2 regions of the Streptomyces sp. NPDC026538 genome follow, and region 1 is predicted to be linked to the other one. Evidence: riboswitches for the same ligand, from Rfam matches in the RefSeq annotation. Region 1 holds a riboswitch; the other holds the start of a gene.

Region 1 (4,376 bases):
CACGAACGCCTCGTCGACGCCTGGCGGCGGCAGGCCCGGCTGCTCCCGCCCGGCATCCCCCTTCACTTCGCCCACTCCTCCGCCGACGAACTCGGCGAGGACCTGATGACGGTCGCGTACCTGAAGGAGACCGCCGAGCAGGCGGGCCTGGACACCGAGTGGATCTCCATGGAGGAGATCGGCTGGGACACCCTCTCCGGCCGCTTCGTCGACAGCCGGCTCCGGTTCATCCGCAGCTGCTTCAAGCTCTACCCCTGGGAATGGCTCACCACCGACGCCTTCGCCGGCCACGTCCTCGACACCCTGGACAACGGCGGCGGTACGGGCAGCACGATGTGGATAGAGCCGGCCTGGAAGATGCTCCTGAGCAACAAGGCCCTGCTGGCGATCCTCTGGGAGCTGTACCCGGGACACCCGAACCTGCTGCCGGCCTACGTCGACGGCCCGAGGGAGCTGGCGGCCGGCAAGGGGTACGTCAGCAAGCCGCTGCTGGGCCGGGAGGGAGCCGGCGTGCGGGTGCACCCGCCGGGCGCGGCGGCCGCCGGCGACGAAGCGATGCCGTCAGGCACACGCGACGAGGCCTGCTGCTACCAGGAGCTGGCCCCCCTGCCGGCCTTCGACGGCAACCACGTGGTGCTGGGCGCGTGGGTGGTGGGGGACGAGCCGGCGGGCCTGGGCATCAGGGAGTCGGCGGGCCTGGTGACGGACGACTACGCGCGCTTCCTGCCGCACGTGATTCTCTGAACGCCCCGCACAGGGGCCCCCGCAGGGGCGCGGGGCGGTACCGGCTCTGCGGCCACCGCCGCCTGGGCGCGGCAAGCCACCACGCACCGGCACTCGCGCTCCTCCCGCGGTGGCACCCCCCTCAGGTGCTCAGAACCTCCCACAACTGCTCGACCCCCCACTCCAGATCCTCCTCCGCCACCACCAGGGGCGGAGCCACCCGCACGGTCGCCCCGTGCGTGTCCTTCACCAGCACCCCCCGCTCCATCAACCGCTCCGACACCACCCGCCCCGAACCCACCCCCGGATCCACGTCCACGCCCGCCCACAGCCCCCGCCCCCGCACGGCGGTCACCCGCCCACTGCCCGCGATCTCCGCCAGCCGCCGGTGCAGGACCTCCCCCAACTCGGCGGCCCGCTCCTGGTACTCACCGCTGCGCAGCATCGCGATCACCTCCAGCGCCACCGCACAGGCCAGCGGGTTCCCGCCGAAGGTGGACCCGTGCTCGCCGGGCCGGAAAACCTCCAGCACCTCGGCCCGGGCCACCACCGCCGACACCGGCAGCACCCCGCCGCCCAGCGCCTTCCCGAGGACATACACATCCGGTACGACCCCCTCGTGCTCGCACGCGAAGGTCCGCCCGGTCCGCCCGAGCCCGGACTGGATCTCGTCCGCGACGAACAGCACGTCCCGCTCGCGCGTCAGCTCCCGCACCCCCGCCAGATAGCCCTCCGGCGGCACGATCACCCCGGACTCGCCCTGGATCGGCTCCAGCAGCACCGCCACCGTGTTCTCGGTCAGCGCGGCCCGCATGGCCGTCAGGTCGCCGTACGGCACGATCTCGAAGCCCGGGGTGTACGGCCCGAAGTCCGCCCGTGCCTCGGGATCGGTCGAGAAACTGATCACCGTCGTCGTACGGCCGTGGAAGTTTCCGCCGGCGACCACCACCTTCGCCCTCTCCGACGGCACCCCCTTGACCCGGTAACCCCACTTCCGGGCGGTCTTCACGGCGGTCTCCACCGCCTCCACGCCCGTGTTCATCGGCAGCACCATCTCCATCCCGCACAGCTCCGCCAGTTCCGTGCAGAACGCGGCGAACCGATCGTGGTGGAAGGCGCGGGACGTCAGCGTCACCCGCTCCAGCTGCGCCTTCGCCGCCGCCACCAGCCGGGGGTGGCCGTGCCCGAAGTTCAGCGCCGAGTAGCCCGCCAGGAAGTCCAGGTACCTGCGCCCCTCCACGTCCGTCATCCACGCCCCCTCGGCCGTGGCGATCACCACCGGCAGCGGGTGGTAGTTGTGCGCGCTGTGCGCGTCGGCGGCGGCGATGAGGGCTTCCGTAGTGGTCACGGCGACTCCAGAGAACGCGGCGAGGTGCCCCCTTACTACCCTCTGCCGCTGCCCGACTGGTGGACGCCACGGCCCCCGGACCCGGCGTGCCGGGTAGTCTGACCAGCGGGCCGTGACTGGCGCGCTGGGATGGGACCGACCATCGGGGAGCGGCCCGCGTCTGATCGAGTGCCGTGCGCCTGGGCCGAACCGTGAACGCCGAACGCCATGTCCGGAGGTCCCGAATGTCAGACAAGTCCGCGCCCCTCTCCACCGAGTCCACCGCGTACCGCGCCGCCCTCGACGTGATCCGCGCGGTCGAGCCGCGGGTCGCCGACGCCATCGGCCAGGAGGTCCACGACCAGCGCGAGATGCTCAAGCTGATCGCCTCCGAGAACTACGCCTCCCCGGCGACCCTGCTCGCGATGGGCAACTGGTTCAGCGACAAGTACGCCGAGGGCACCGTCGGCCGTCGCTTCTACGCCGGCTGCCGCAACGTCGACACCGTCGAGGCGCTCGCCGCCGAGCACGCCCGCGAGCTGTTCGGCGCCCGGCACGCCTACGTCCAGCCGCACTCCGGCATCGACGCCAACCTGGTCGCCTTCTGGGCCGTCCTCGCCGACCGCGTCGAGGTCCCCTTCCTGGAGAAGGCGGGCGCCCGCCAGGTCAACGACCTCTCCGAGGCCGACTGGGCCGAGCTGCGGCAGGCCTTCGGCAACCAGCGGATGCTCGGCATGTCCCTGGACGCCGGCGGCCACCTCACCCACGGCTTCCGCCCGAACATCTCCGGCAAGATGTTCGACCAGCGCTCCTACGGCACCGACCCGGCGACCGGCCTGATCGACTACGAGGCGCTGCGCGTCCAGGCCCGTGAGTTCAAGCCGCTGATCCTGGTGGCCGGCTACTCCGCGTACCCCCGTCTGGTGAACTTCCGGATCATGCGGGAGATCGCCGACGAGGTCGGCGCGACCCTCATGGTCGACATGGCGCACTTCGCGGGCCTGGTCGCAGGCAAGGTCCTGACCGGTGACTTCGACCCGGTCCCGCACGCCCAGATCGTGACCACCACCACCCACAAGTCGCTGCGCGGCCCGCGCGGCGGCATGGTCCTGTGCGACGACTCCCTGAAGGACCAGGTCGACCGTGGCTGCCCGATGGTCCTCGGCGGCCCGCTCCCGCACGTCATGGCCGCCAAGGCCGTCGCCCTCGCCGAGGCCCGGCAGCCCGCCTTCCAGGACTACGCCCAGCGGATCGTCGACAACTCCCGCGCACTGGCCGAGGGCCTGACGCGCCGCGGTGCCACCCTCGTCACCGGCGGCACCGACAACCACCTCAACCTGATCGACGTCGAGTCGTCCTACGGCCTCACCGGCCGCCAGGCCGAGACGGCCCTCCTCGACTCCGGCATCGTCACCAACCGCAACGCGATCCCGGCCGACCCGAACGGCGCCTGGTACACCTCCGGCATCCGCATCGGCACCCCGGCCCTGACCACGCGCGGCCTGGGCACGGCCGAGATGGACGAGGTGGCGGCCCTGATCGACCGCGTCCTGACGGCGACCGAGCCGGGCACGACGAAGTCGGGCGCCCCGAGCAAGGCCTCCCACGTCCTGGACGAGAAGGTGTCGACGGAGATCGCCCAGCGCGCGACGGACCTGGTCGCGGGCTTCCCGCTGTACCCCGAGATCGACCTGGGCTGATCAACGCCGCCGGGGGACAGCGCCCCCCGAGGGGCGCGGGGAACTGCGCGACCAGCCACTACGGCGCCGCAGTTCCCCGCGCACCGGACAACCCTCCGCCTCGGAGACCAATCCCGCCCCCACCCTCTGAGAGAATGGGGGCATGGCCTCTGATCGACCCCGCGTGCTCTCCGGTATCCAGCCCACCGCCGGCTCGTTCCACCTCGGCAACTACCTCGGCGCCGTCCGCCAGTGGGTAGCCCTCCAGGAATCCCACGACGCCTTCTACATGGTCGTCGACCTGCACGCGATCACGATCCCGCAGGACCCCGCCGACCTGCGCGCCAACACCCGCCTCGCCGCGGCCCAGCTGCTCGCCGCCGGCCTGGACCCGGACCGCTGCACCCTCTTCGTGCAGAGCCACGTCCCCGAGCACGCGCAGCTCGCCTGGGTCATGAACTGCCTCACCGGGTTCGGCGAGGCCAGCCGGATGACCCAGTTCAAGGACAAGGCGGCCAGGCAGGGCGCGGACCGCGCCAGCGTCGGCCTGTTCACGTACCCGATCCTCCAGGTCGCCGACATCCTGCTCTACCAGGCCAACGAGGTGCCGGTCGGCGAGGACCAGCGCCAGCACGTCGAGCTCACCC
Region 2 (4,376 bases), on a different contig from region 1:
ACCCACGTGCAGTCCTGGAGCCTCGGCATGAGCGACGGCAAACCGCCGGTCACGCTGCCCGAGGAGCGGGTGGAGCGCTGGGCGGCGGACGGCAGCCACACCGAAGTGGTCGTGGCCACCGACCCGTCCCACCCCGGCCGCCCGGTCCTCACCGACGACGGTGACCGGCCGGGGCTGGTCGAGGACGGCCACGTGCTCAGCCGTCGCACCTTCCCGCCGATGTGGGGCGACGGCCCGCCGCTCGGCACACCCCCGCACGACCCGGCGAAGCTGCGCACCTACCTGACCGAGCTGATCTACAGCCACACCCACACCCTCACCACGTCGGAGCTCCTGGACGCCACCGGCGAGCTGCTCGACAACTGGACGCTCGGCGCGCGGGAGTCGGCCGCCCTGGCCCGCCTCCTCGCCGACGCCAAGGGGCTGCGCCCGGCCGGCCAGGTCACCGACCGGCTCGGCCGCACCGGGCAGGCCTACGTCCACGACGAGGCCTCGGGCGCCCGGCAGATGCTGATCCTGGACCCGGCCACCGGTGCCGTACTCGGCCTGGAGACCACGTTCACCCGCGACGACCCCGAGTACGGCGTGCGGGCCGGTGACGTCATGGAGTACAGCGCCTGGATGCGCTGATCACACCCCGAGCTGCCGGGCGGCCGCGGTGACCGTCTGCTCCAGAAGCACGGCGATGGTCATCGGGCCGACCCCGCCCGGCACCGGCGTGATCAGCGAGGCCCTCTCCACGGCGGTGTCGAAGTCGACGTCACCGACGTTGCCCTCGTTGTAGCCCGCGTCGAGCACGACCGCACCCGGCTTGATGTCCTGGCCCCGGATCAGCCGGGGGCGGCCGACGGCGGCGACCACGATGTCGGCCTCGCGAACGGCCGCCGACAGGTCCCGGGTGCGGGAGTGGCAGTAGGTGACGGTGGCGTCGCGGGCGAGCAGCAGCATGCCGGCCGGCTTGCCCAGGATCGCGCTGCGGCCGACGACCACCGCCCGCTTCCCGGCAGGGTCGACGTCGTAGGCGTCGAGCAGCCGCAGGATGCCGCCGGGCGTGCAGGAGACGAAGCCCGGCAGGCCGAAGCTCATCGTCGCGAACGACGCGAAGGTCACGCCGTCGACGTCCTTCTCCGGCGCGATCGCCTCGAACGCGGCCCGCTCGTCGATGTGTTCGCCGACCGGGTGCTGGAGCAGGATGCCGTGCACCGCCGGGTCGGCCGACAACTCCCGCAGCGTGCCGACGAGTTCCCCGGTGGTCGTGGTGGCGGGCAGCGCCACGTGCCGGGAGGCGATGCCGGCCTTGCGGCTGCGGTTCTGCTTCATCCGGACGTAGGTGACGGAGGCCGGGTCCTCGCCGACCAGCACGGTCGCCAGGCACGGCGTGGTGCCGGTGCGTGCGGTGAACTCGGCGGCCCGCCGCGCGGTCTGCTCGACGATCCGGCGGGCGACGGCGGTTCCGTCCATGAGACGGGCATGGGTCATGTGGCACACTCCTGAGCTGGTCAGACCTTGATCGCCCAGGCGCACGGCATCGACAGTGTGGGCCGCTCCACGGTGGTGCTCCACCTCAGCGCCAGTCACGGCCCGCGCCCAGCGTAACCGAGGTGCTCAGCGTTTCCCACGGCGGTGCGCCGCCCGCAGGGCCGTCCGCAGCAGCACGACCGACGCGCGCCGAGGCGTGCGGTGCCTGTGCCCCAGCCCGGCCCGTGCCGAGAAGGTCCAGGTCAGCCGCGCGCTGACCTGAACCCTCGCGGTCCGGCTACTCGTCCCATGCCTGGATCATGATCTGTTCGGCGATCTTGCCGTCGCGCAGCGTGATCATCGACTCGGCGAGTACCCGGACGCCGTCCGCGTACTCGCAGGACTCGCTGTAGGCGGCCTGGTCGCCCTGCACGATGCACTGGTCCAGCTTGTGCGTCATGTCCCGGCTGTAGACGTCGTCCAGCATCGCGGCTATGTCCCTGCGGCCGTGCAGGACCTTGGGGTGGCTGGGCTGGGTGGTGCGGTCGACGATACGGATCTCCGCGTCGTCCGCGTAGAGCGCCAGCAGGGTGTTCCCCGTGTTCCCCTCTACGGCCCGGCGCAGCGTGGCGATGTCGAACGTGGAGCCTGTCGCGGTGCCCATGATGACCTCCTGCGGGAGCCCGCGACCCGATGCGGAGTGGGCCGCGACAGCCCCACCTTCGAGCCTCCTCCGCCCCGCCGGGCTCGGCAAGCGCAGGCCGGGCGCTCCGCCTGACGGGTGAGGGGGACCGGCTGCCCGTGTCCGGCCCGGCGCCCGGGCCGTTGCTGGAGACATGATCTCAACACGACGTATCGTCGCCGCCGTCGGCCTCGCCGTCGGGGTCACCGGCCTCGCCGTCCCGATGGCGAACGCGGCCGACGCGGACGCGCAGCACCCCGGGAAGCTCAGCCCGCTCAGCGTGCTCGACTCGCTGGCCCGCAGTGACATCCCGGCGGAGTACAAGGACGAGGTCCCCAAGGTCTCGGAGCAACTGCAGGGACTGAACGGACTCCACAAGCTGGGCGAACTGCACCAGCTCACCGACCTGGCCGCGCCGGCCATGGGACTGGTGCCGGGCATCGAGTCCTGACCCACGCCCCACCGCGAGGGCCGTCCCGGACAAGGGGCGGCCCTTCGCCGTACTCGGTGCTCGGCGGCCGACCACCGCGCGCTCGGTGCGCGGCGGCGGGATCCGCGTGCTCAGTGCTCGGCCGCCAGGAACTGGGTCGCCGCCAGCTCCGCGTACAGCGGGTCCGCCGCCACCAGCTCCCGGTGCGTGCCCACCGCGCGGACCCGGCCCATGTCCATCACCACGATCCGGTCGGCCATCGTCACCGTCGACAGGCGGTGCGCGACCACCAGCACCGTGGTCGACCGTGCCACATCGGCGACGGTGTCCCGGAGGGCAGCCTCGTTCACCGCGTCCAGCTGCGAGGTCGCTTCGTCCAGGAGCAGCAGCCGGGGCCGGCGCAGCAACGCCCGTGCGATCGCGACCCGTTGCCGCTCGCCGCCCGACATCCTGGTCCCGCGGTGCCCGACCAGCGTCTCCAGGCCCAGGGGCAGCCGCGCCACCAGACCGTCCAGCCGCGTCGTCTTCAGCACCCGCGTCACCGTGTCCTCGTCCGCCTCCGGATTGCCGAGGAGCAGGTTGTCCCTGAGCGACCCCGACAGCACGGGCGCGTCCTGCTCGACGTATCCGATGGCCGAGCGCAGCAGGGGCAGGTCCCAGTCGGGGAGCGGGCGGCCGTCGAGGGTGATGGTGCCGGACTCCGGGTCGTAGAACCGCTCGATCAGGGAGAAGACGGTGGTCTTGCCCGCGCCGGACGGGCCGACGAACGCCGTCATGCCCCGGGCGGGTATCGCGAAGCTGACCCCGTGGTGGACGTACGGCAGGTCGTGGGCGTAGCGGAACCGTACGTCGGTGAAGGTGACGGCGGCCGGTTCGGCGCCGGCGGACGGCAACTCGGCGGGCTCGGAGGGCGGTTCGGCGGGCAGGGAGAGTGCCTCCTGGATCCGGGCGAGCGCGCCGGCGCCGGTCTGGTACTGCGTGACCGCGCCGACGACCTGCTGGATCGGCGACATCAGGTAGAAGACGTAGAGCAGGAACGCCACCAGCGTGCCGATGCCGATCGCGCCGGTCGCCACCCGCGCCCCACCCACCGCCAGGACCGTGATGAACGCCAGCTGCATCGCGAGCCCCGCCGTGTTGCCCGCCGCGGCGGCCCATTTGGCGGCCCGCACGCTCTGCCGCCAGGACTCCTCGGCGGCCGCGTGCAGCGCACGCTCCTCGCGGTGCTCGGCGCCCGACGCCTTCACGGTGCGCAGCGCGCCCAGCACCCGCTCCAGCGAGGCCCCCATCACCCCGACCGCGTCCTGCGCCCGCCGGCTCGCCCGGTTGATGCGCGGCACGATGGTGCCCAGCACCATGCCCGCCCCGGCGATCACCGCGACCGTGACACCCAGCAGCACGGGGTCGACCACCCCCATCATCACCACGGTGGCGACCAGCGTGAGCCCGCCGGTGCCGAGCGCGACCAGCGAGTCCGTGGTGACCTCGCGCAGCAGGGTGGTGTCCGAGGTGATCCGCGCCATCAGGTCACCGGGTTCGGTGCGGTCCACGGCGGTGATCCGCAGCCGCAGCAGGTACGACGACAGGGTGCGCCGGGCTCCCAGCACCACCGACTCGGCGGTGCGCCGCAGCACGTACGAACCCAGGGCGCCCACCACGGTGTTGGTGACCACCAGACCCGCCATGGCGAGCAACTTCCCGCTGATGGAACGGTCGTGGGAGAGGTCCTCGATCAACCCCCGCGCCACCAGCGGCAGCAGCAGCCCGGTAGCCCCGGTCAGCAGCGAGAGCACCGCACCCGCCAAC

The links. A riboswitch is a leader RNA that binds a small molecule or an ion and turns the genes downstream of it on or off. The one in region 1 is predicted to bind ZMP and ZTP.
Region 2: linked by a shared signal. The riboswitch ahead of ACZ4N4_RS39060 (bifunctional 5,10-methylenetetrahydrofolate dehydrogenase/5,10-methenyltetrahydrofolate cyclohydrolase) and the one ahead of ACZ4N4_RS21260 (glycine hydroxymethyltransferase) in region 1 are both predicted to bind ZMP and ZTP.

The regions. Positions count from the first base shown of each region.
Region 1 covers NZ_JBVHQG010000005.1:172,608-176,983, forward strand. The annotation lists gene ACZ4N4_RS21250 (glutathionylspermidine synthase family protein) at 1-744, shown strand, start outside; gene rocD (ornithine--oxo-acid transaminase) at 866-2,071, opposite strand; ZMP/ZTP riboswitch at 2,174-2,263, shown strand; gene ACZ4N4_RS21260 (glycine hydroxymethyltransferase) at 2,296-3,750, shown strand; gene trpS (tryptophan--tRNA ligase) at 3,893-4,376, shown strand, end outside.
Region 2 covers NZ_JBVHQG010000013.1:166,935-171,310, forward strand. The annotation lists gene ACZ4N4_RS39055 (CU044_5270 family protein) at 1-630, shown strand, start outside; gene ACZ4N4_RS39060 (bifunctional 5,10-methylenetetrahydrofolate dehydrogenase/5,10-methenyltetrahydrofolate cyclohydrolase) at 631-1,479, opposite strand; ZMP/ZTP riboswitch at 1,506-1,588, opposite strand; gene ACZ4N4_RS39065 (nuclear transport factor 2 family protein) at 1,757-2,122, opposite strand; gene ACZ4N4_RS39070 (hypothetical protein) at 2,295-2,591, shown strand; gene ACZ4N4_RS39075 (ABC transporter ATP-binding protein) at 2,702-4,376, opposite strand, start outside.